Linked DNA regions of Labrenzia sp. VG12. The protein of the gene in region 2 interacts with the protein of the main gene of each other region in a pairwise test. Links are inferred from orthologs where the notes say so. Each region holds a gene or a part of one and is shown on either strand. Other genes may lie near its edges. The genes, in order: dnaQ, dnaN and rpe.

Evidence for each region.
Region 1: the proteins of dnaN (region 2) and dnaQ interact in binary tests that used the Escherichia coli proteins (3 or more experiments, as listed by UniProt). The link is inferred for Labrenzia sp. VG12 from one-to-one orthologs.
Region 3: the proteins of dnaN (region 2) and rpe interact in binary tests that used the Escherichia coli proteins (3 or more experiments, as listed by UniProt). The link is inferred for Labrenzia sp. VG12 from one-to-one orthologs.

The regions. Positions count from the first base shown.
Region 1 is NZ_CP022529.1:4,211,321-4,218,989, forward strand. What follows is about bases 1-2,849. They hold dnaQ (DNA polymerase III subunit epsilon), read left to right. Parts: upstream 1-992; coding sequence 993-1,706; downstream 1,707-2,849. Other genes in these bases: coaE (dephospho-CoA kinase), read left to right, coding at 1-547; CHH27_RS19585 (DUF4279 domain-containing protein), read right to left, coding at 1,725-2,138; CHH27_RS19590 (aminoglycoside phosphotransferase family protein), read right to left, coding at 2,169-2,849. Also shown: more of CHH27_RS19590, read right to left, coding at 2,850-3,059; CHH27_RS19595 (D-glycerate dehydrogenase), read right to left, coding at 3,081-4,067; CHH27_RS19600 (SH3 domain-containing protein), read left to right, coding at 4,316-4,855; enoyl-ACP reductase FabI, read right to left, coding at 5,007-5,819; fabB (beta-ketoacyl-ACP synthase I), read right to left, coding at 5,830-7,053; 3-hydroxyacyl-[acyl-carrier-protein] dehydratase FabA, read right to left, coding at 7,191-7,669. UniProt on the Escherichia coli protein: DNA polymerase III is a complex, multichain enzyme responsible for most of the replicative synthesis in bacteria. The epsilon subunit contain the editing function and is a proofreading 3'-5' exonuclease.
Region 2 is NZ_CP022529.1:4,620,879-4,628,546, reverse strand. Bases 1,609-4,456 are described here. They hold dnaN (DNA polymerase III subunit beta), read left to right. Parts: upstream 1,609-2,397; coding sequence 2,398-3,516; downstream 3,517-4,456. Other genes in these bases: recF (DNA replication/repair protein RecF), read left to right, coding at 3,554-4,456; dnaA (chromosomal replication initiator protein DnaA), read left to right, coding at 1,609-2,229. In the rest of the region: CHH27_RS21420 (rhodanese-like domain-containing protein), read left to right, coding at 153-593; more of dnaA, read left to right, coding at 748-1,608; more of recF, read left to right, coding at 4,457-4,702; gyrB (DNA topoisomerase (ATP-hydrolyzing) subunit B), read left to right, coding at 4,835-7,288; CHH27_RS21395 (DMT family transporter), read right to left, coding at 7,613-7,668. UniProt on the Escherichia coli protein: Confers DNA tethering and processivity to DNA polymerases and other proteins. Acts as a clamp, forming a ring around DNA (a reaction catalyzed by the clamp-loading complex) which diffuses in an ATP-independent manner freely and bidirectionally along dsDNA.
Region 3 is NZ_CP022529.1:1,984,156-1,991,739, forward strand. Bases 3,165-5,928 are described here. They hold rpe (ribulose-phosphate 3-epimerase), read left to right. Parts: upstream 3,165-4,092; coding sequence 4,093-4,764; downstream 4,765-5,928. Other genes in these bases: CHH27_RS09275 (DUF2259 domain-containing protein), read left to right, coding at 3,228-3,971; CHH27_RS09285 (GIY-YIG nuclease family protein), read right to left, coding at 4,994-5,308; CHH27_RS09290 (APC family permease), read left to right, coding at 5,684-5,928. Also shown: CHH27_RS09255 (helix-turn-helix transcriptional regulator), read right to left, coding at 1-152; CHH27_RS09260 (PepSY domain-containing protein), read right to left, coding at 354-662; CHH27_RS09265 (FAD-binding oxidoreductase), read right to left, coding at 809-2,077; CHH27_RS09270 (Na+-dependent transporter), read left to right, coding at 2,185-3,150; more of CHH27_RS09290, read left to right, coding at 5,929-7,294; CHH27_RS09295 (hypothetical protein), read right to left, coding at 7,337-7,584. UniProt on the Escherichia coli protein: Catalyzes the reversible epimerization of D-ribulose 5-phosphate to D-xylulose 5-phosphate.

The DNA.
Region 1 (7,669 bases), 410 kb from region 2 along the record:
ATCGACAACGGCCAAGATGTTTGCCGCTGAAGGTGTGCCCGTTCATGACGCGGATGCAACGGTGCATATGCTGTATGCCGGGCGGGCGGCTCCCCTCGTGGAAGCTGCATTCCCGGGAACGGTTCGGGACGGCAGGGTCGACCGCCAGCTGCTCTCCCCGCATGTGCTGGGCCAACCGGAAGCGATGAAAAAGCTGGAAAGCATCGTGCACCCGCTGGTACGTGAGGAGGAGCAGGCCTTTCTTGACAAGGCCCGCGCGGACCGCCGCCGCCATGTGATGATGGATATCCCGCTCCTGTTTGAAGCAGGCGGTGAAAGGCGGGTCGACGTGATCGTGGTGGTGACCGCGGACGCCGAGATCCAGCGACAGCGTGTCCTTGCACGGCCCGACATGACGAAGGAGCGGTTCGAGGCGATCCTGTCCAAGCAGATGCCGGATGCGGAAAAACGGAAACGCGCCCACTTCCTGGTGGACACCGGCCTCGGCATGGGCCCAGCACAGCGGCAGGTCCGGGCGATACTTAAAGCGCTGGCCGGCTGTTGTTAGAACGCTTTGGCCGAGTTGTTTGCAACTCAGCCGCGCTTCACCCACCAACGTCATACTGAGTGTCTGGCCCGAACTCGCCCTGTCTATTGTCATCCCCGCGAAAGCGGGGACCCAGTAACCTCATGAATCGGCTCTAAAAATTGAAATCTAACCTCACGGATTCCTGGTTTCCCGCTTTCGCGGGAATGACAAATGTGAGTGAAGCATTCGCCCCGGCCACCACTGTCGTCATCCTGAGGAGCCGCGTTAGCGGCGTCTCGAAGGACGGGCCACTTGTTGGGAGCTTGCCGCGGACCGGACCTTGCGGTCCTTCTCAGGATGACGCTGTGGCAAGTAGCAGCTCTGTTTAACCTGAATTTCCCCGAACACCGTGGAAAACCGGCCCGTCCCCTTGTCTCCTCACGGCTAACCTGCACAGTAAATCGAAGAGGCAAAAGGCAGACAAATGCGCGAAATTTCCTTCGATACGGAAACAACAGGACTGAATCCGCGCGGCGGCGACCGATTGGTCGAAATCGGCGGCGTGGAGCTGATCAATCATATTCCGACCGGAAATGTCTATCACGTCTATATCAACCCGCAGCGCGACATGCCGGAAGAGGCCTTCAAGGTGCACGGCCTTTCGGAAGAGTTTCTGAGAGACAAGCCCCTGTTTGAGCAGGTTGCCGATGAATTTCTCGAATTTGTCGGTGATGCGACACTGGTCATCCACAATGCCGCCTTTGACATGGGCTTCATCAACATGGAGCTGGAGCGCGCGGGACGGCGGACGATTTCCAACGACCAGGTGCTCGACACGCTGGACATGGCCCGGCGCAAGCGGCCAAGCGGACCCAATTCCCTCGATGCGCTGTGTTCGCGCTATGGCATCGACAATTCCAAGCGTGTCAAACACGGCGCGTTGCTCGATGCGGAAATTCTGGCAGAAGTTTACCTGGAGCTGATCGGCGGACGGCAAAGGGGTCTTGGCCTGATGCCGGAGGAAGAGGACACGTCTTCGGCAAGCGGTTCGACCGAACCCGGCGAACTCGGCACCTTCAACGCCCGCCCGCGGCCGACGCCTCTGAAACGGCCGGCCCTTGAAAGCGAATTCGAGGCCCACAAGGCTTTCCTTGAAGGCATGGGCGAAAAGGCGCTTTGGGCGAAATACGGCGGCTGACGGGCTTGTCCGTTCTGGTCACTCGTCGCTTGTGCCCAAGATGTCAACATCCAGGCCGATGCCCCGCACTCCCAGCATTTGAATGGTCTCAGGGCTGAGATCAAAGCCGCCCATCGTTTCCTCCAGAAACAGACTACTGCAAATACTGATCTGAAAACGTCCTGAAATTTCTCTCCAGACGGCGGTGTCTTGAGTTAAAGCGGCAAGAAGGTCACGGATTTGGGCGTCTAGATTTTCAGGTCTGCAATTGTCGGCGCAGATTTCCCAAAAGCCTGTCTTTGCAGTTCGCTTTCGCCCGAGTGCCGTCAGCACCACTTCGTCTTTTTGATGGGTCCTGTCCGGTTTTTGTTCCAGCAGGCGGGATATCTCTTCCGGGACGAGATCATCTCCTTTGATCCAAAGTCTTGTTCTTGATTCACTGATTACCGGCAAGGTGATGCCTCAATTGGTATTGCGTTTTGATCAATTGGCGCCGAGCAACCACCGCGCCGTCTCGAAATGCCGCTCGGAATAGTCGCTGGAAAAGGCCCAGGCCATGGTCTGGGCAATGGTCCAGTGCCGTGCCCGTTCGCGGTCAAGGCCAAGCTCTTCCGACAGTCTGTCCAGCCGGTAAAGCGCTGCGTTTTTGCTGTGTCCGAATTCGAAGCTTCTGACGATCGGGCTTAAGGAAAAGGCCGGGTCGCCGACCAGGGGCTTCGGATCGATCGCAAGCCACCCACTCCGTTCTGAGGACAGGACGTTGTGACCGTGGAGATCCTGGTGGAGCAGCACCAGATCGGTTTCATCTTTCGGCAGGTCCGAGGCCGCCGCCATGGCAGCGTCCACCAGACGCCGCTCACAGGGTCTTCCCGCATCTTCCCAATCGCTTTCCAGGCTGTTTCGCCAGAGCGCTGCTTCTTCTGAAAGGCGCGTAAAGGGTGGGCCGGCCGGTTTCAGCAAGTTTTTCAGCAGCCCTGAGAGAACGGCCAAAGGATCGACGTCAGGATCATCGGCCAGAAATTGCCCGGGCCGGCAACGTTCCAGAAGCATGGCATTCAGGTCAGGCGCGTGGTCAAGCAGCCGGATCGCGCCCTGGCCGTCCCAGTGCTTCAATGCGTCCGCTTCAAACCGGCATTCCCGATCTGGAAATTGCAGTTTCAGGACCGCGTCGGCTCCGTGACGTTTAGCGGGCAGAACGTAAGACACATTGCCACTTGAAAACGGATCCCCAACCTGCTGCAGCTGAAACCTGTCGCGACACTGCGCAAGCAGGTCCGGCAGGCATTTCAGCCAATTGCGGCCGTCTTCCCGTTTTTCCAGCCATGACAAGGACGCCGGGTACACGAAGCAATTCGTTTCGCCGGGCTCTGTCATGCCTGAAGATCTTTTCGATGCTCAGAGCATGGATGGCAGGACGCGGTCCGGCGGACGGTGGCCGTCCATGAAGGTCTTGATGTTGATGATGACCTTCTCGCCCATCTCGATACGGCCCTCGATGGTGGCAGAGCCCATATGCGGCAGCAGCACCACGTTTTCCAGCTTGACCAGCTTCGGGTTGACCGCAGGCTCGTGTTCGAAAACGTCGAGACCGGCTCCCGCCAGCTCCCCGCCTTCGATCATCCGGATGAGTGCGTTTTCGTCCATGACCTCGCCGCGGGCCGTGTTGACCACATAGGCATCCTGTTTCAGGAGCTTCAGCCGGCGGGCGGACAGGAGATGGAACGTGCCCGGCGTGTGCGGGCAGTGGATTGATACCACGTCCATGCGCGCCAGCATCTGGTCGAGGCTCTCCCAATAGGTGGCTTCCAGGTCTTCTTCGACACCTTCCGGCAGGCGGCGGCGGTTGTGATAATGGATCGACATGCCGAAAGCCTTGGCGCGGCGGGCAACGGCCTGTCCGATGCGGCCCATGCCGATGATGCCGAGGCGTTTGCCCCAGATCCGGTGGCCCAGCATCCAGGTTGGCGACCAGCCGGCCCAATCGCCGGACTCAATTGCCTTGATGCCTGTGGCAAGACGCCGCGGCACGGCCAGGATCAGCGCCATGGTCATGTCGGCAGTGTCTTCGGTCAGGACACCCGGCGTGTTGGTGACATTGATGCCGCGGTTGTTGGCGCTGACAACGTCGATATTGTCGACACCATTGCCGAAATTGGCGATCAGCTTGAGATTTTCGCCGGCCTGAGACAGGACGGACGAATCGATTCGGTCGGTCACCGTCGGCACCAGCACATCGGCCGTTCGCACGGCTTCGACCAGCTCGGCCTGGCTGAAGGGCCTGTCATTTTCATTGAGTCGCGTTTCGAAAAGTTCGCGCATCCGCGTTTCGACCACTTCCGGAAGTTTCCGGGTGACAACAACGACAGGCTTCTTTTTCGCCATACCAAACTGCCTTTCGCGCTTCGTTAAGGTTCTGTTAACCTCAACGGGACCACTTTGACGCCGCGCGTGACGCGAGCGGAAGAGACCATACCCTTTTCCTTACCAGATGGTCCGGCAGAAACAAGGGATCGGTTTCATTCGCCGCGCTTTCCCAGCCGAAGGAATTGCCAACGCTGGTTTTCACGCAAATTATTCGCTACAGCTTTGCCTCAGAACAGCGATCAATAACAATTGGACAACCGGACATAATGGCTTCTACGTACGCAGCGACCCGGCTCTTTCTGTGTCTCATGGCATTTGTGGTCGGGCTTGCCGCCGTGCCGGCTTCCGCCTGGGCGCAGGGAAACGGAACCCGGGCCACCGATTTGCCGTTGCCGCGCTTTGTCAGCCTCAAATCCGACCGGGTGAACGTGCGCATCGGCCCGTCCCGGGAACACAAGATTGCCTGGACATTCGTCCAGTCCGGTTTGCCGGTGGAAATCATCCAGGAGTTCGAAAACTGGCGCCAGATCCGTGACTGGGAAGGCAAGACCGGCTGGGTGTTCCACTCGCTCCTGTCGGGCCGCCGGACGGCCCTGATCACGCCCTGGGAAAAGTCCAATCTGACACCGCTGCGTGCCCGGTCCCGGTCCGATGCCAATATTGTCGCCGAACTGGAACCCTTCGTCCTGACATCCATCACCGAATGTGCCGGTGGCTGGTGCCGGGTCAATGGCGACAATTACGACGGCTGGCTCGACCAGACGCGTCTCTTCGGCGTTTATCCCGACGAGACCCTGGAGGACTGATCGGGGAAGCAGTGACTTTCTCGAGCCTGTGAATTGGCTGTTTGAGCATCTTCCTCTCCTTGTCATCCCGGTTCGGCGTTAGCTGAGACCGGGACAAATAAAAAAAGGCGGCCAGTCGGCCGCCTTTTTCGATTCCAGCCAGTCAGCAGCTTCAGTCTGCCTTGACTTCCTGAGCCTTCAGCTCTTCGAGGCGTGGCATGGACATGATGTTGTAGCCGCTGTCGACAAAATGCACTTCGCCGGTGACGCCGCCGGACAGGTCCGACAGCAGATAGAGGCCGGTTCCGCCGATTTCGTCGAGGGAAACGGTCCGGCAAAGCGGCGAATTGCGCTTCTGGAAGTTGAACATCAGCCGGGCGTCCGAAACACCGGACCCTGCCAAAGTGCGCACGGGGCCGGCGGAGATCGCATTCACACGGATGTTCTGTTCGCCATAGTCCACGGCCAGGTAACGGACAGAGGATTCCAGGGCCGCCTTGGCAACGCCCATGACGTTGTAGTTCGGCATGACCTTGGTCGAGCCGCCATAGGTCAGCGTGACCAGCGAACCGCCATTCGGCATGATGGCTGCTGCGCGCTTGGCGATCTCCGTGAAGGAGAAGCAGGAGATCATCATGGTGCGGGTGAAGTTTTCCCGCGTGGTGTCGGCATATTTGCCGCGCAGCTCCGACTTGTCGGAAAAGGCCACGGCGTGCACCAGGAAGTCGATGCTGCCCCAGTCTTCCTTGAGACGATCAAACACCGCGTCGACCGAGGCAACGTCTTCCACATCGCACGGGACGAGGATATTCGAGCCGACGGAGTCAGCGAGCGGCTTGGCGCGTTTGCCGAAAGCTTCACCCTGATAGGTGAAGGCAAGTTCGGCGCCGTGATCGGCAAGGGTCTTGGCGATCCCCCAGGCAATGGAGTGATCGTTGGCAACGCCCATGATCAGGCCGCGTTTGCCCTTCATCAGTTCAGACATTCAAAGCTCCTCAACCGTGATAGCGCGACAGCGCAAGCGAGGCGTTGGTGCCGCCGAAGCCGAAGCTGTTGGAAAGGACCGTGTCGAGGCCGGCATTGTCGACCCGCTCAGTGACGATTTCCTCCGGCTTCAGGGCCGGATCGAGTTCGTTCACATTGGCCGAGGCCGTGATGAAATCGTTCTGCAGCATCAGGAGGCAATAGATCGCTTCCTGGACACCGGTCGCGCCCAGGCTGTGGCCGGTGAGCGACTTGGTCGAGGACGCCGGCGGCTGGTTTTCGCCGAAGACCCGGCGGATCGCCTCGATCTCGCCGACATCGCCGACCGGGGTCGAGGTGCCGTGCGTGTTGATGTAGTCGACCTTGCGATCGCCAAGGGTTTCGATGGCAAGACGCATGCAGCGCTCGCCGCCTTCCCCGGACGGGGCCACCATGTCGTAGCCGTCGGAATTGGCGGCATAGCCGGTGACTTCGGCATAGATTTTCGCGCCACGGGCCTTGGCGTGTTCCAGTTCCTCCAGAACGACAACACCACCACCACCGGCAATGACAAAACCGTCGCGGGTTGCGTCATAGGCACGGGCAGCTGTTTCCGGGGTGTCGTTATATTTGGAAGACATGGCGCCCATGGCGTCGAACAGGCAGGACAGGGTCCAGTCGAGTTCCTCGCCGCCACCGGCAAACATCACGTCCTGCTTGCCGAACTGGATCTGTTCGGTGGCTGCCCCGATGCAGTGCGCGGAGGTCGAGCAGGCCGAGGTGATGGAATAGTTGATGCCCTTGATCTTGAACGGTGTTGCCAGGCAGGCAGAGTTGGTCGAGCTCATGCCGCGGGTCACCATGAACGGGCCCATGCGCTTGGGTGCGCCCTTTTCCAGAACGATCTGGTGCGCCTGGAACAGGTTCTTGGTGGACGGCCCACCGGAGCCCATGATCAGGCCGGTGCGGGTGTTGGAGATATCGCTCTCCTCAAGCCCGGAATCGGCGATCGCCTGCTCCATGGAGATGTAGTTATAGGCGGCACCATCGCCCATGAACCGCAGCTGACGCTTGTCGATCAGCGAGGGAATATCGACATTCGGCATGCCGTGCACCTGGCTGCGGAAGCCGTGTTCGGCGTAATCCGGAGCAAAGCTGATGCCCGATTTGCCTTCCCTGAGGCTGGCCAGCACTTCCTGTGCGTTTGATCCGATGGAAGATACGATTCCCAGACCGGTGACGACAACGCGTCTCATTGCGGACTCCTATGGTCTTATCCGGCACGGCATGGCTTCAAGGAGTTCAGCAGCCTGCCGGCCTGTATGTAATATGCAAACCGGCGCTTCCAATCAGAAAGAAGCGCCGGCGAAACAGTCGATCATGCGAATGGGTGTCAGACTTTTGACAGGCCCACGCGCAGGTCGGTTGCCTTGTAGATCTGTTCACCGTCGGCTTTCAGCCAGCCATCGGCAATGCCCAGCACCAGACGGCCCTTCATGACCCGCTTGAAGTCGATGCCGTATTCAACCAGCTTGACGTCCGGCGTGACCATGCCCTTGAACTTGATTTCGCCGGTCGAGAGCGCCATGCCCTTGCCTTCCAGACCCTGCCAGCCAAGGTGAAAGCCGGTCAGCTGCCAAAGGGCGTCCAGTCCGAGGCAGCCCGGCATGATCGGATTGCCCTGGAAGTGACACGGGAAGAACCAGAGGTCCGGCTTGATGTCGAACTCGGCGCGGGCATATCCCTTGTCATACTCACCGCCGGTTTCCGAGATATCGGTGATCCGGTCGAACATCAGCATCGGCGGCAGCGGCAATTGTGCGTTGCCCGGGCCAAACAGCTCGCCGCGGCCGCAGGCGAGCAGGTCTTCAT
Region 2 (7,668 bases):
ATAGCTAAGCACATGGCGTATAGACCGTGGGATGAATACATTAACGTATTCATTTCCGACGGTGTCTAGCATCCCGCTGGACTGAATTTTTCTTCCCGAAAACTTGATAACTATTATTCAACAATAGCACTTCGCTATTGTAGGGGGCGGCTGTGCAAATCGACGGTGGATACGCTGGCAATGTGACCGTGCAGGAGGCTTTCGAAAAGCTTTCCGGGCAGGAACACTCTGTTCTTGTCGACGTGCGGACCCAGGCGGAATGGGCCTTTGTCGGACTTCCGGACCTGCGTCCGCTCGACAAGGAACCGGTGCTGGTGGAATGGCAGAGCTTTCCGTCTTCCGGCCCGAACCCGGAATTTGCAAAGTCCGTTTCGGACCTGTTGGTCAAAAAAGGACTTGACCAGAGCGCGCCGATCTATTTTCTGTGCCGCTCCGGAGCGCGGAGCCAGGCGGCAGCGATCGCCCTGACACAGGCCGGCTTCGAAAAGTGCTTTAATATCTCAGACGGTTTCGAAGGCCCCCTTGACGAGGCGGGCCACCGTGGAACCCGGTCCGGTTGGAAGGCCGCCGGACTGCCCTGGATTCAAAGTTAGTTTCCCCGCACTAAAAGCGGGGCAGGCAATGGGACCACTCCCTTTGCCAACCCAATAACCGTCCCAAAAGGGACATTATAAAGCTGCAAAAGCAGCAAGGCGTCGAAGAACGGCTGTGGCGGACTGTTCTTCATATGTACAGGAGGCAGATGACATGCAGGTTCAGGAGGCAGGCGGCTCCGAACAATGGAAACGGGTCAAGAAACAGCTCCGCGCGGAGCTGGGCGACGATGTTTTTACCAGCTGGTTCGCACGCGTTGATCTGGAAGAGCATCAGGACGGCACAGTGCGTCTTTCCGTTCCGACCCGGTTTTTGAAGCAGTGGATCCAGAACAATTACAATGACCAGCTGATGGGTCTGTGGCAGCGCGAATGCGACAATGTACACCGCATCGAACTGACCGTTCGCGGTGCGATCCGTCCGCGTCAGGCACCGGTGGCAAAACCGAGCCTGGCCGGCCCGGACGGCGCGAAGGCAGCTGCTGACGAAGTCCAGCGCGAAACGCTGGCCGATGCGGCTCATGTGACCCGTGCCCAGGCGGCGACTGCCGCTGTCGCGCTCGGCCGCGGCGATGCCGGCTCCGACAGCACCCGGGATGTGCTGCAGGGTGCGGCGCTCGACCCGAAATATACGTTCGAGACGTTTGTTGAAGGGGAATCCAACAACCTGGCCCTGGCCGCTGCCCGTCAGGTCGCAGCCGGCGGCGCGGTGACGTTCAACCCGCTTTACCTGCATGCGTCCGTGGGTCTCGGCAAAACCCATCTGATGCAGGCCGTGGCCTCGAAAGCCCGTGCGAGCGGCCGCAAGGTGCTCTACCTGACGGCCGAGCACTTCATGTACAAGTTCGTGACGGCGCTGAAGTCCCAGTCCGCGCTTGCGTTCAAGGAAAACCTCCGGACCATCGACCTGCTGCTGATCGACGACATGCAGTTTCTGCACGGCAAACAGGTCCAGCAGGAATTCTGCCATACGCTGAATGCGCTGATCGACGGCGCGCGCCAGGTGATCGTTGCGGCCGACAGGGCTCCATCCGAACTGGACACCCTGGACGACCGGGTCCGGTCGCGCCTGTCCGGCGGTCTCGTGGTCGGCATCCAGGAACCGGATTTCGTGCTTCGGCGCAATATCCTGGTGTCCCGCGTGGAAGCGGCCCGCAAGGCCTATCCGCAATTCGACGTGCCCGACAGCGTTCTCGACTATGTTGCCCGTCACGTGGCCTCCTCGGGCCGCGACCTGGAAGGCGCCCTCAACCGCCTGATCGCACACAATCAGCTGACCAATCAGCCGATCACGCAGGAAATGGCGGAAATGACACTGCGCGACCTGGTTCGCTCCAGCGAACCGCGCCGGGTCAAGATCGAGGACATCCAGCGGGTGGTGTCGAAACACTACAACGTCACCAAGGCCGATCTGCTGTCGGCCCGGCGCACCCGCACCATCGTGCGTCCACGTCAGATTGCCATGTATCTCGCCAAGGTGATGACCCCGCGCTCGCTGCCGGAAATCGGCCGCCGCTTCGGCAACAGGGATCACACGACAGTGTTGCACGCGGTGCGGAAAATCGAGGAAATGGCCCGCGCAGACTATTCTCTGGCGCAGGAGCTCGAACTGCTGAAACGCATGCTCGACGCCTGAGGGTTAAATTCCCCGATATTCAACTTAAATTGGGGGCGTTCCGGCGGAACGCCCCCTTGCTTTTGCACCAAGTTAAGGGCAGTGTCTTCCCCCCGCTCCTCACCGGAGCCAGCAAATCCAGTTACGCCGGACCGTCCGTCCGGCTTTTCATGAGTACGGAACGAGTGAATGAAAGCGACCCTCGAGCGGACCGACCTCCTCAAGTCCTTGACCCATGTTCACCGGGTGGTCGAGCGCCGAAACACCATTCCCATCCTGTCCAATGTCCTGCTGCGGGCTGACGGCGGCGCCATCAATCTGAAGGCAACCGACCTCGACCTCGAAATCGTCGAAACCGTGCCCGCCATGATCGAAATGCCGGGCGCCACCACGGTGCCGGCGCACATGTTCTACGACATCGTGCGCAAGCTGCCCGAAGGCTCGCAGGTGGTTCTGGAGACCACCGGCGACAACGCCACGCTGGAAATCCGGGCCGGCCGTTCGAAATTCACGCTGCAGATGTTGCCGGAAGCGGATTTCCCGGACCTGACGGCCGGCGATTTCAGTCATGGCTTTGCTCTGACGGCCGCCGATATCCGCAAGCTGATCGACACCACCCAGTTTGCGATCTCGACTGAGGAAACCCGCTATTACCTGAACGGGATCTACCTGCACACGGTCGACGCGGCCAATGGCCAGCAGTTCCGTGCCGTTGCCACCGACGGCCACCGTCTGGCCCAGGCTGAAGTGCCTGCCCCGTCGGGATCTGCCGGCATGCCGGGCATCATCGTGCCGCGCAAGACGGTAGGTGAGATCCAGAAACTGCTGGAAGACCCGGAAGCCAACGTTCAGATCGAACTGTCCGACACCAAGATCCGGTTGACCACCGGTTCCGTCATCCTGACATCCAAACTGATCGACGGCACCTTCCCGGATTACGGCCGGGTGATCCCGCAGGGCAACGACAAGGAAATGCGCGTCGACCGGGACGAGTTCAAGGAAGCCGTCGACCGCGTCTCGACAATTTCCTCCGAGCGCGGCCGGGCCGTGAAGATCTCGCTGAGCGATAGCCGCATGGTGCTCACCGTGAACAACCCGGATTCGGGCAGCGCGACGGAAGAACTGGCCGTCGAGTATGACGCGGAAGACCTGGAAATCGGCTTCAACTCGCGGTACCTGCTCGATATTGCCAATCAGCTGTCAAGCGACACGGCCCTGTTCCGGCTGGCCGACAGCGGCTCGCCAACCCTGATCCAGGACAACACCGTCGATGACTGCCTGTTCGTTCTGATGCCGATGCGGGTCTGACCCGGACCGGTGACATTCTGAAGGCGGAAACACGGTCATGACAGAATTCAGGACGGCGCGGCTGACCCGTCTGTCCCTGACCGGTTTCCGCAATTACGAGACCCTTTCGCTGGGTCTCGCCGCCAAACTGGTCGCCTTTGTCGGCGCCAACGGCGCCGGCAAGACCAATATCCTGGAAGCCATCTCGTTCCTGACAGCCGGGCGCGGTCTGCGCCGGGCGACACTTGCCGACATTGCCCGCAAGGAGGGTGACGGCAGCTGGAGCGTGGCTGCCACCGTTCTGCTGGACGGCCTGGAAACCAGGATCGGAACCGGGCTGGCCACCGGCGGCACCGGGCGCAAGGTGCGGATTGACGGTGAAGACGTGCGTGGTTCGGAAAGCCTGCTCGACTATATGCGGGTGCTCTGGCTGGTCCCGTCCATGGACGGCCTTTTCACCGGTGCGGCCTCCGAGCGGCGCCGGTTTCTCGACCGGCTGACGCTGGCCATCGATCCGGCACACGGGCGCCGGGTCAGCGATTTTGAAAACGCGCTGCGCCAACGCAACCGGCTGCTCGACCAGGGCGGCAGCGACGCCTTCCTGTCCGCACTGGAATTGCAGGTGGCAGAACTCGGCACCGCGGTCTCCATCGCACGTGGCGACACGGTCGGCCTGCTCTCCGGCATGATTGCCGAACAGGCCGCGCAGGGCTTGCCCTTTCCCCACGCAGGCATCGCGCTCGAAGGCGCCTTTGAAGCCGAGACCCTCGGCCTCAGTGCATCGGACCGGGAAGACCATTACCGGCTGCTCCTGAAGGAAGGCCGTCCGCGCGACCGCGCCGCCGGCCGGACCCTGAACGGTCCGCACCTGAGCGACCTGAAAGTGACCCATGCGGCCAAGTCGATGCCGGCGGCTCAATCCTCCACCGGAGAGCAGAAGGCGCTTCTGATCGGTCTGGTTCTGGCGCATGCCGAACTGACGTCCAAGGTCTCCGGAATGACGCCGGTCCTCTTGCTCGACGAAGTCGCTGCGCACCTGGATCCGGACCGCCGGGCCGCCCTGTTCGCCAAGCTGAATTCCTTAGGCGGGCAAGTTTTCATGACCGGGACGGACGAGGGTCTTTTCAGCGCCCTGCCCGAGGATGCCCAGGTGTTTGAAATCCGGGACCATCATGGCCATCTTCTAAAGGGACCGACAGGCCCTTAAATCCGCCGAAATCTTATGGTTTTCCACCATTATCCCTTCGCTGGCTTGTCAGCGGCTCCGGCGTGGTTGAACCCCCGCCGGAACCCCGTATAACGGGGTTAGAAAAGATAGAATGACTGGTGATTGATTCGCATGAGCGACATGTCCACATCCGAGCCGATTGAGACCCCCGAAAACGAAGGCGGTGCCGAATATGGCGCTGACAGCATCAAGGTCCTGAAAGGCCTCGACGCGGTCCGTAAACGGCCCGGAATGTATATCGGCGACACCGATGACGGTTCCGGCCTGCACCACATGGTCTACGAAGTCGTGGACAACGCCATCGACGAAGCCCTGGCCGGCCACGCCGACCATGTCACCGTGACGCTGAACCCGGATGGCTCCGTGACCGTCTCCGACAACGGCCGCGGCATCCCGACCGACCTGCACCCGGAAGAAGGCGTTTCCGCCGCCGAGGTCATCATGACCCAGCTGCATGCGGGCGGAAAGTTCGACCAGAATTCCTACAAGGTGTCCGGTGGCCTGCACGGCGTCGGTGTCTCGGTCGTGAATGCCCTGTCGACCAAGCTGGAGCTGCGCATCTGGCGGAACGACCAGGAACACCACATGACCTTCGCGCATGGGGATTCCCAGGGCCCGCTGGAAGTGGTCGGTCCGGCCAACGGCCAGAAGGGCACCGAAGTCACCTTCCTGCCGTCCCCGGAAACCTTCAGCAAGACCGAGTTCGATTTCAACACGCTGGAACACCGCCTGCGGGAACTCGCCTTCCTCAATTCCGGCGTACGCATCATCCTGACCGACAAGCGCGGCGTGGAAGATGTTGTCGAGGAACTCTACTACGAAGGCGGCCTTGAAGCTTTCGTGCGCTATCTGGACCGGGCCAAGCATCCGTTGATCGAGGACCCGGTCACGATGAGCGCGGAGAAAGACGGCATCACGGTCGAGGCGGCCATGTGGTGGAACGACAGCTATCACGAGCATGTGCTGTGTTTCACCAACAACATTCCCCAGCGGGACGGCGGCACGCACCTGGCCGGCTTCCGGGCAGCCCTGACCCGTCAGGTGACCGGCTATGCCGAAGCCACGGGCCTGATGAAAAAGGAAAAGGTCTCGCTCTCCGGCGACGATTGCCGCGAAGGCCTGACCTGCGTTCTGTCGGTCAAGGTGCCGGATCCGAAATTCTCCTCCCAGACCAAGGACAAGCTGGTCTCCTCCGAGGTGCGCCCGGTCGTCGAGAACCTGATTTCCCAGACCCTGAGCGAGTGGCTGGAAGAGAACCCGGCGCCGGCCAAGGCCATCGTCTCCAAGGTGGTGGAAGCAGCTTCTGCCCGCGAAGCTGCCCGCAAGGCGCGTGAACTGACCCGGCGCAAAGGTGCGCTGGATATCGCCTCGCTGCCCGGAAAACTCGCCGATTGCCAGGAACGCGATGCCTCCAAGGCCGAACTCTTCCTGGTGGAGGGTGATTCCGCAGGCGGCTCGGCCAAGCAGGGCCGGCACCGGGAGAACCAGGCCGTGCTGCCGCTGCGCGGCAAGATCCTGAACGTGGAACGGGCCCGGTTCGACAAGATGCTGTCTTCCAACGAGATCGGCACCCTGATCACCGCGCTCGGCACCGGGATCGGCAAGGAAGAATTCAACATCGAGAAGCTGCGCTACCACAAGATCATCATCATGACCGATGCTGACGTGGACGGTGCCCACATTCGGACCCTGCTTCTGACCTTCTTCTTCCGGCAGATGCCGGAACTGATCGAAAACGGCTATGTCTATATCGCGCAGCCGCCGCTCTACAAGGTCAAGCGCGGTCAGTCAGAACAATACCTGAAGGACCAGCTGGCGCTGGAAGACTATCTGATCGGCCAGGGCCTCGGGGACACCACGCTTGAGCTGGCGAATGGTGAGGTTCGCTCCGGCCAGGACCTGCTCACGGTGGTGGAAACGGCCAGGACCATCTCTGACATTTTCGACGGCCTGCATTCGCGCTACAACCGCGATGTGGTCGAACAGGCGGCCATTGCCGGCGCGCTCAACACCGACATCCTGGAAGATCGTGCCAAGGCTGAAGAGGCCGCGGCCTATATCGCCCGGCGCATGGACATTCTGGCGGACGAATTCGAACGCGGCTGGACCGGCGAGGCCCTGGAAGACGGTAGTCTGGTGTTCAAGCGCACCGTTCGCGGCGTTGAAGAAGCCGCCACGATCGATCCGGCTCTGCTCGGATCCACGGATGCCCGCCGGTTGGCCGCCCATGCGGCCCATCTGAATGAAGTCTATGGCAAGGCGGCCCTGCTGCGCCGCAAGGACGTTCCGACCGAAATTCGCGGTCCGCGTGCATTGCTGGCCAATGTCTACGCCCTGGGGCAAAAAGGCATTTCGCTGCAGCGCTACAAAGGTCTCGGCGAGATGAACCCGGAACAGCTCTGGGAAACGACACTCGATCCGAATGTCCGCTCCCTGCTGCAGGTCAAGGTGAAAGAGGCGGACGACGCCGACGACATCTTCACCAAGCTGATGGGCGATGAAGTCGACCCGCGGCGCGAGTTCATCCAGGACAACGCGCTCGCCGTGGCGAACCTGGATATCTGACGGAGCGTAGGGAAGCCCATAAAGTTGCGCCGGGCGCATACAATTTCGCGAAGAGGCGGGATGACATAAACCTGTCTTCATAAATTACAACAACTTAGGCGGAAACTAATACACTGCCTGAGTTGTTGTGACATGAGTTTCCCCTCACCCTGAAATGTGTTTTCGGATTACGAGTCGATCCGGAAAATCATGCCCTGCATTGCCGACCATTCGTTGATCAAGGACCTATTTCGGCCCGAAGCCGACGCTGTGAGCGTGTGCGGTGAACGTCGGCTCCGAGCCCTCACCTCCCAAATGATGGGGTTTGCCTGGATGTCCGTTCTTTCAGGTTCTACCGCGGTACCAGTTTAGAACCGGTTCAAAGATTCCGGCAGCAGAAA
Region 3 (7,584 bases), 2.6 Mb from region 2 along the record:
TTTTCCACGATGTCGTTGCCGATCACCGAAGCAGGGTTTTCTCCCCAGACCCAGTCGACGACTTCTTCCGTGACGAGAAAGAAAACGCAAATCGCCTGCAGGCCGAAGAGGAGCCAGGGCCAGGCAATTTTCCAGTTGGGCAAAGTCGGCATTGTTCGAAATCATCTCCCTGAAGGCAGGCACGAGAGCGGCCGTCGCGACGCCGGTCTGATGGGCCGCATGATGCGGTGTTTCCAGGGGTAAACCAAGGCCGTTTGTCGAATGATGCATCATAGGCAGAATTTGGTGTTGGCCCCCGGCCGGGTGGTCGGGGCGGACCACGGCGGGTCCGGCCGGGGTTGGCCGGTCAGATATCAGTCGTCGTCTTTCTCATCGTCCTCGTCCTGACCATCCAGTTCCATTTCCAGAACCAGGCCGGACGTGGCATCGACAACAACTTCCATCTCCTTGCCATCCAGGGAGACTTCGGCCTCGATTTCACCATTCTCGGTTTCAATCTCTTCCACCGTGTAACCCTCGGCGGTCAGCGCGGCGCGGATCTCGTCTTCCGTCGTGCCGAGCGTATCGCCGACGGAAACCGCGGCCACGGCAAGACTTGTCCCGGCCAGAAATCCGGTTAGGGAGAACAGGGTAAGCGCAGTAGATTTGATCGGGAGCGTCATGGGGGGTCCTTTGACTGTTGGAGGTCGGGCCAACGGCACCTTCAGCGCCGCGGCTTCCGATTTGCCCGTCCAACGCCGGGCGCTCCATCCCTCAAAGGCTTATAAACCCGCGGCTCAACCAAGGTTTAGGCGGGTTTAGAAAAGGTTTATTGAAAGAACCGCCCCGGTGACAGGCCAGCCGGATCGAGCAAAGGATCCTTACCCGCGATCATTGAAGCGAGCAGACGCCCTGTAATCGGTCCAAGCGTGAAGCCGTCATGGGCATGACCGAAATTCAGCCACAGGCCAGGCGTCAACGGAGACGCCCCCACGACCGGCAGGGAATCGGGCAGGCATGGCCGGCACCCCATCCAGACTTCGTCTTTCAGACGCCGGCCAAGCGGGAAAAGCTCCTCGGCCCGCCGTTTAGTCCGCTTCAGGACCGCCGGATTGGGCGGTGCGTCGCGCGCTGCAAGTTCCACACCTGTCGTCAGGCGGATACCGTTATCCGTCGGTGTCAGGACAAACCCGTTTTCAACGTCGACAACCGGACGCGACAGCGACGCTCCGGAAAGAGGCCGGTAATGCATGTGGTAGCCGCGTTTGACGGCAAGCGGATAGGTTTCACCGAGCTGCGTCAGCAGGTCGTCAGACCAGGCGCCCAGCGCCACCACGGCCTGGGAGGCCGTTATCTCGCCGCGCTCACAGCTTAATTGCCATACGCTCCGGTGGCGGGTCAGCCGCCGCGCGTCGCCCCGAAAGGAGCTGCCCCCTTCCCGGATGAAACCCCGCCAGAACGCGTCGACCACAGCCCCCGGATTGGAAACGGAGCAGCTTTCCAGCCAGTGCAGCGCCTTCAGCCCGCCGGTTTTCAGTCCGGGCTCCAGAGCATTGATCTCGCTGTCTCCAAGTTCATCATAGGCAACGCCGAACACCCGTGCGTATTGGCGCTCCGCGTTGCTCTCCTTGAAGCCGGCCTCTGTGCGATAGAGATGCAGCCAGCCGCCCTGGCGGTAGAAGCGGTCGGCATTGGTACTTCGCGCCAGCTCCAGATGCTCTTCGACTGCGAATGCCCTCAGGGGCGCGACCACCCTGGAATAGATCTCGGCACCGCGCTCGCTGCCAGCCTTATGGAACTGCCTGATCCAGGGCAGCAACCGGAGGACCGTGGCCGGATCAAGCGACACGGCGCTGGATTGCCCCAGGAAAATGCCGAGCAGCTGCAGCGGGTGCGTCGGCACCTTGTGCGGCACAAAACCATTGCGCTGCACGATGCCGGCATTGCCGAAAGAGGCCTCCTCACCCGGATGCTTCCGGTCGACCAACGCCACTTCCAGTCCCAGGCGGCGCAGATGCAGGGCAGTGGTAACGCCGACGATGCCGGCACCAAGCACGATCACGTCAAAGGATTGCGTCTGTCTTGTTTTTGCTGTCATACCTGTTCCGGTCGGTCCAGGGTCATTGGGTCTTGCTTGAGGTCCTGCCATCCGTCAATTCGGACCGTACCATCTGCCAAGCCAGCCATGTCAGGAGACAACACTAGATGATTCGGATGATCGGGGCAGGCCTGGCGTGGATTGGACGTCACGGCACGGCCGCACTTGTTGTGAGTATCTTTATCGGCGTCGCCCTGCCGGCCCTGTCCGCCTATATGCGCCCCTATCTCGGCATCTCTGTCTTCAGCCTCCTGACTCTTGCTTTCCTGCGCGTCGACCAGGATGCCATTGTCCGCCGTCTGCGCCGGCCAACGCTGCTGATCGCAGCCCTTGTCTGGATGATGCTGGGTGCCCCGCTCCTGACCTGGATGGCCATCCTGGCCATTGGCCCGGACCAGCTCGGCCCCGACATCGTCCTGGCCCTCTATATCGCGACCGCGGCACCGCCCGTCATGGCCGCTCCAGCCTTTATCTACCTGCTGGGCCTCGACGGCACCTTGAGCCTTGCCCTCTCGGTCGCCGCACTCATCGTAACCCCTTTGACAGCGCCCCTCGTCGGAGAACTCATGCTTGGCCCGTCGCTGCCCCTGAGCGTTGGCGGCCTGGCCCTGCAATTGTCCGCGCTTCTGGTCGGCGCCTTTCTGTTGTCCTTCATCTTCCGGCGCCTGGCCGGGCGTGAACGTCTGGTGCGCTCGTCCCACCACATCAGCGGGCTGAACGTCCTGCTGCTGCTGGTCTTCGCGATTGCTGCCATGGACGGGGTCGCGGCAAGCTTTGCCGCAAAGCCTGGATTTACGCTTGGATTGACCGCCCTCACTTTTGCGCTGGCGCTTGTGCAGATGCTGCTGTCGCTTGCCCTCTTCGCCCCCGCAAGCCGCGAAGACGCCTATGCCATCGCCCACACCTGCGGCACCCGCAACATGGGCCTGATGGTGGCCGCGCTCGGCGGCACCTTGCCCGAACTCACCTGGCTGTGGTTCGCCGTCGGCCAGTTCCCGATCTACATGCTGCCGATGATGCTGAAACCCTTCGTGCGGCTCTACTGCGGACCGAACGCCGGAAGTGTGACGTAGCCGGTCTTTCCCATGAGCGTGGTATGCTTATCTGCCGCTCCAGGATGACACCAACCAACCCCCGAAGGAGCCTGTCCGTGACTTTTATCCGCGCACTCAGATGCCTGTCCCTTCTCGTCGCCGCCGGTCTTCTGTCCCCGGCGGCCTTTGCCGGCGACACGGCAAAACTGCATGTGCTCGGTTTTTCCAAGACCGGCAGTTTCTTCGCCTTTGAACAATACGGCTTCCAGGATGGCTCCGGCTTTCCCTATTCGGAAATCTTTGTGGTGGATGTCATCGGCGACAGCTGGGTGAAACCCTCGCCTTTCCGCCTGCGCAAGGACGTCGATGTCGGCCTGGGGGATGCCGCCGACAACGCTCTGACGGCCGCGCGCTCCGAAAACCGCCTCAACGCGCAACCGCTTCTGAAGGACAAGGCAATCGCCGGCAAGGGCGACACGGTCGGCTTCAGTCCGCTCACGGAACTGACATCCGATCCCCACAAGATGGTCGTCGCCCCGCGCGTGTTCTTTCAGGAGGGGGACAGCCCGGTGGAGCTCACCCTGTCCGAATACGCGCTGCCCGACGCAACGTGCCAGGGCTATGGCGCAGAAACCAGGGGCTTCCGCCTCACCATGGTGTATGACGGCGTTACGCGTGTTCTCAACGAAGACAAATCCGTTCCCAAGAGCCGCAAGTGCCCGCTCAGCTACCGTATCGAGCGGTTTGTGACCTTCTTCCCTGCCGAAGCACCACCGGTCTTTGCCGTCCTCCTTCAGATGGACAGCCTCGGATTTGAAGGTCCGGACAGACGGTATCTGGCGATAACCGGACGGCTTTGAGCAACTAAACCGATTGAGGCCTGCCGCGCCGCCTTGCCCGCAAGGGCCAGAAATGCTAGCGCGGCGGCACAAGATTTCCGCGGCCCAAGTCGAGGCCGCACGGGCCATTCGGGAGACTGCCATGCCGCGCGACATCAAGATCGCTCCGTCCATCCTCGCCTCCGATTTTTCCAAGCTGGGCCAGGAGGTCCGCGACGTTGTTGAAGCTGGCGCCGATTGGATCCATCTCGATGTCATGGACGGCCATTTTGTACCCAACATCACCTTCGGCCCGGACGTGATCGCAAAACTCCGCCCCCATACCAACAAGGTCTTCGACACCCACCTGATGATCGAACCCTGCGATCCCTACCTGGAAGCCTTCGCCAAGGCCGGCTCGGACATCATCACGGTGCATGCGGAAGCAACCACCCATCTCGACCGCTCGCTCCAGGCCATCCGCAACCTCGGCAAGAAGGCAGGCGTGTCGCTCAATCCGGCCACGCCTGAGAACGTTCTGGAATACGTGCTTGACCGGCTCGATCTAATCCTGGTCATGACCGTGAACCCGGGTTTCGGCGGACAGAAATTCATCGAGTCCCAGGTCGAAAAGACCCGGCGCATCCGTGAGATGATCGGCGACCGTCCGATCGATCTGGAAATCGACGGCGGCGTCACTCCGGCAACCGCGCCGCTCGTGGCCGCTGCCGGCGCCAATGTGCTTGTGGCCGGCTCGGCCGTCTTCAAGGGCGGGTTCGTGGACGGCTACCGGGAGAATATCTCGGCGATCCGCGAGGCAGCGGCAGAAGCTTAAGGATATGATGTATGCGGGAGCAAGCGGCCGATCCTTCGGGAAGGGCCTGCGGCCCTCCTCAGGATGAGACCGTTGATTGCTGCAATGCCAGAATTTGCTGGATGGATCGATACCAAAGACTGCCGTCTGAGTCTTAAAGTCCCGCAAATCTGACTGTTCGGTATTGCCACACCCTCAGACCTCATCCTGAGGAGGATCGCTAGGTCCGTCTCGAAGGATCGGCCGCTTGCTACCGGTTTTCTCCGGCATTTTTACCGTGTTTTTTCCCTCGCCGAGAAAGCTTCGGAAGCGCTTCAAAATCGCCCCGGATCAGCGCTTCCTTCTTTTCTCGCCGCCATTTCTTGACCTGACGCTCAAAGGCTATCGCGTCCGTGATCCGCTCAAAGTGACAGTTAAAGACAAGCGATAGCGGCCGGCGCCGCGCTGTGAAGCCGTCATAAACACCTTGCTCATGCTCACTTAGGCGGGTTTCAAGGTCCTTTTCCGTGACCCCGGCATAGTAGCTGCCATCGGCACAGCGCAGGATGTAAACGGTCGCACTCATGCGACATGCTTAACACAGCAGACACAACCATTGCGAGAAATACTGAGCAAGTAGCCCATCCTTCGAGACAGCGCTGACGCGCTTCCTCAGGATGAGGTCTGGAATTTGGCTGTCACTGGAAAGAGTTAGGCACTAAGCCTTGTTTCAATCGGCAGAAACCGAACGGTTCCCAAACCCAACAATCTCATCCTCAGGAGAGCCGCAGGCCCGTCTCGAAGGATCGGCCGCTTGCCCGAGGTTACGATAAGCCTCAAAAATCAGGGATTTCCACGCAACACCTTCACAACCGCAACAACCCGTCTTCCCGATGAGACACTCCCTCGGTTAAGCTCCCAGTTCGAAGACAAAAATCCGGGGGGATTCGTCTTGGCGCATATGGAACGCAGTATCGGGTTGCTTGGGCTGACTTTTGTCGCCATCAGCGGCATTCTCGGCTCCGGCTGGCTGTTTGCCCCGCTTCTGGCCGCCCAGGCGGCTGGCCCCTCCTCCCTGATCGCCTGGATGATCGGCGGCTTTGCCATGCTGCTCCTGGCGGCGACCTTTGCCGAGATTGCAACGATCCTGCCTGTTGCCGGCGGCATTGGCCGGGTACCGCATTTTTCCCATGGCTCGGTCGTTTCCATGACCATGGGCTGGACCGCCTGGGTCGGCTACAACACGACGGCGACCATCGAGGTCGAGGCCGTCCTGCGCTACTCGAAGAGCATGGCGCCCTGGCTCTACGGCCCGGATGGTCTTCTGACACCCGCCGGGCTTGGTGTTGCCTGCCTGCTCTTGCTGTTCTTCACCGTGCTGAATGCCTTTGGTGTCAAATTCTTTGCCAGGATCAACACGGCGCTCACCTGGGTCAAGATCGTCATCCCCGCGCTGCTCGCCGCCGTGATCCTGACCTCCGAATTCCGCTATGCCAATTTCAGCGACTATGGCGGCTTCGCGCCGGAAGGGCTCAAGGGGATCCTGTCGGCCATCTCCACCGGCGGTGTCATCTTCGCCCTGATCGGCTTTCGGCACGTGATAGACATGGCCGGGGAAGCCCGTAACCCGAAAGTCAACGTGCCCCTGGCGCTTGTGCTGTCCCTCGTGGTCTGTCTGGTGATCTACGGCGGTCTGCAGCTCGCCTTTCTGGGCGCGCTTGATCACGCACAGCTGTCGGATGGCTGGCCGGCGCTGCACTTTACCGGTGAGCTCGGTCCCATGGCGGCCCTTGCGACAGCGGTCGGCGCGCTCTGGATCGTCAGCATTCTGGACACCAGCGCCCGCATTTCCAGCTTCGCCTCGGGGCTCGTCTCCGTTGGCTCGAATGCCCGCCTGGGTCTTGCCATGGCGCAGAACGGCCTGTTCCCGAAATTCATGGAAACCCTGTCTGCCCGCGGTGTGCCGCTGTTTTCGCTTCTGGTCAATTTTGCAGTCGCGTCGCTGTTCTTCGTGCTTCTGCCCTTCAAGGAAGTGCTCGCGCTCAACACCTCCTCGATCGTCCTGTCGTTCATTGTCGGACCGATCGCCGTTTTGTCCTTCCGGCGTCTGTTGCCCGACACACCTCGCGCCTTCGTCCTGCCCGCCGCCCCGGTCTCCGGCTGTCTTGCATTTGTTGTCGCCAGCCTGATCATCTACTGGAGTGGCTGGCACACGATGCTGCATCTCGGCATCTGCCTTGCCATCGGCTTTGCCCTGATGCTGGTGCGCAGCAAACAGGGCGGGTTCGACAGTCTCGACTGGCGCGAAGCGGCCTGGCTGCCGCCTTACCTGATCGGCCTTGTGTGCTTTTCCTATCTGGGGTCTTTTGGCGGAGGCTCCGGCATGCTGCCCGTCGGTCCCGACATGATTGCCATTGCCCTGATGGCCACGGGCATCTACCTGCTGGCGGTCCGGCTCAGCCTGCACAAGGACAAGTTCAACCGCTATATCGCCGAGGAAGAACTCGACGAGATGCTGGAATATGACAGCGTCGACGATGCCCCGGTCGAACGGCCTGACTTCAAGCGCTGATTCAGCCGATATGTCGAGCGTGCACGCGGCCGCCGGGTGGGCCTAGGGCAGCTGTGTCAGGCTCTCCAGATACAGCACACCGCCGTAGTTGACGAATTTCGCCAGCACGCCCTTGTCGTAAAGCTCTCCGGCCTCTTCTCCGCCAGGATCATACTGACAGCCGACATAGACGTGGTCCGGGTTTTCCTTGTCGAGATCCGGGTCAAAGCCCAGGGACCATTGCGGCGTTGTCGCGCAGGGTCCAAGGCTGCCGATGGCCGCACTCAGGCCGGCAGCACCGGAGGGTGACG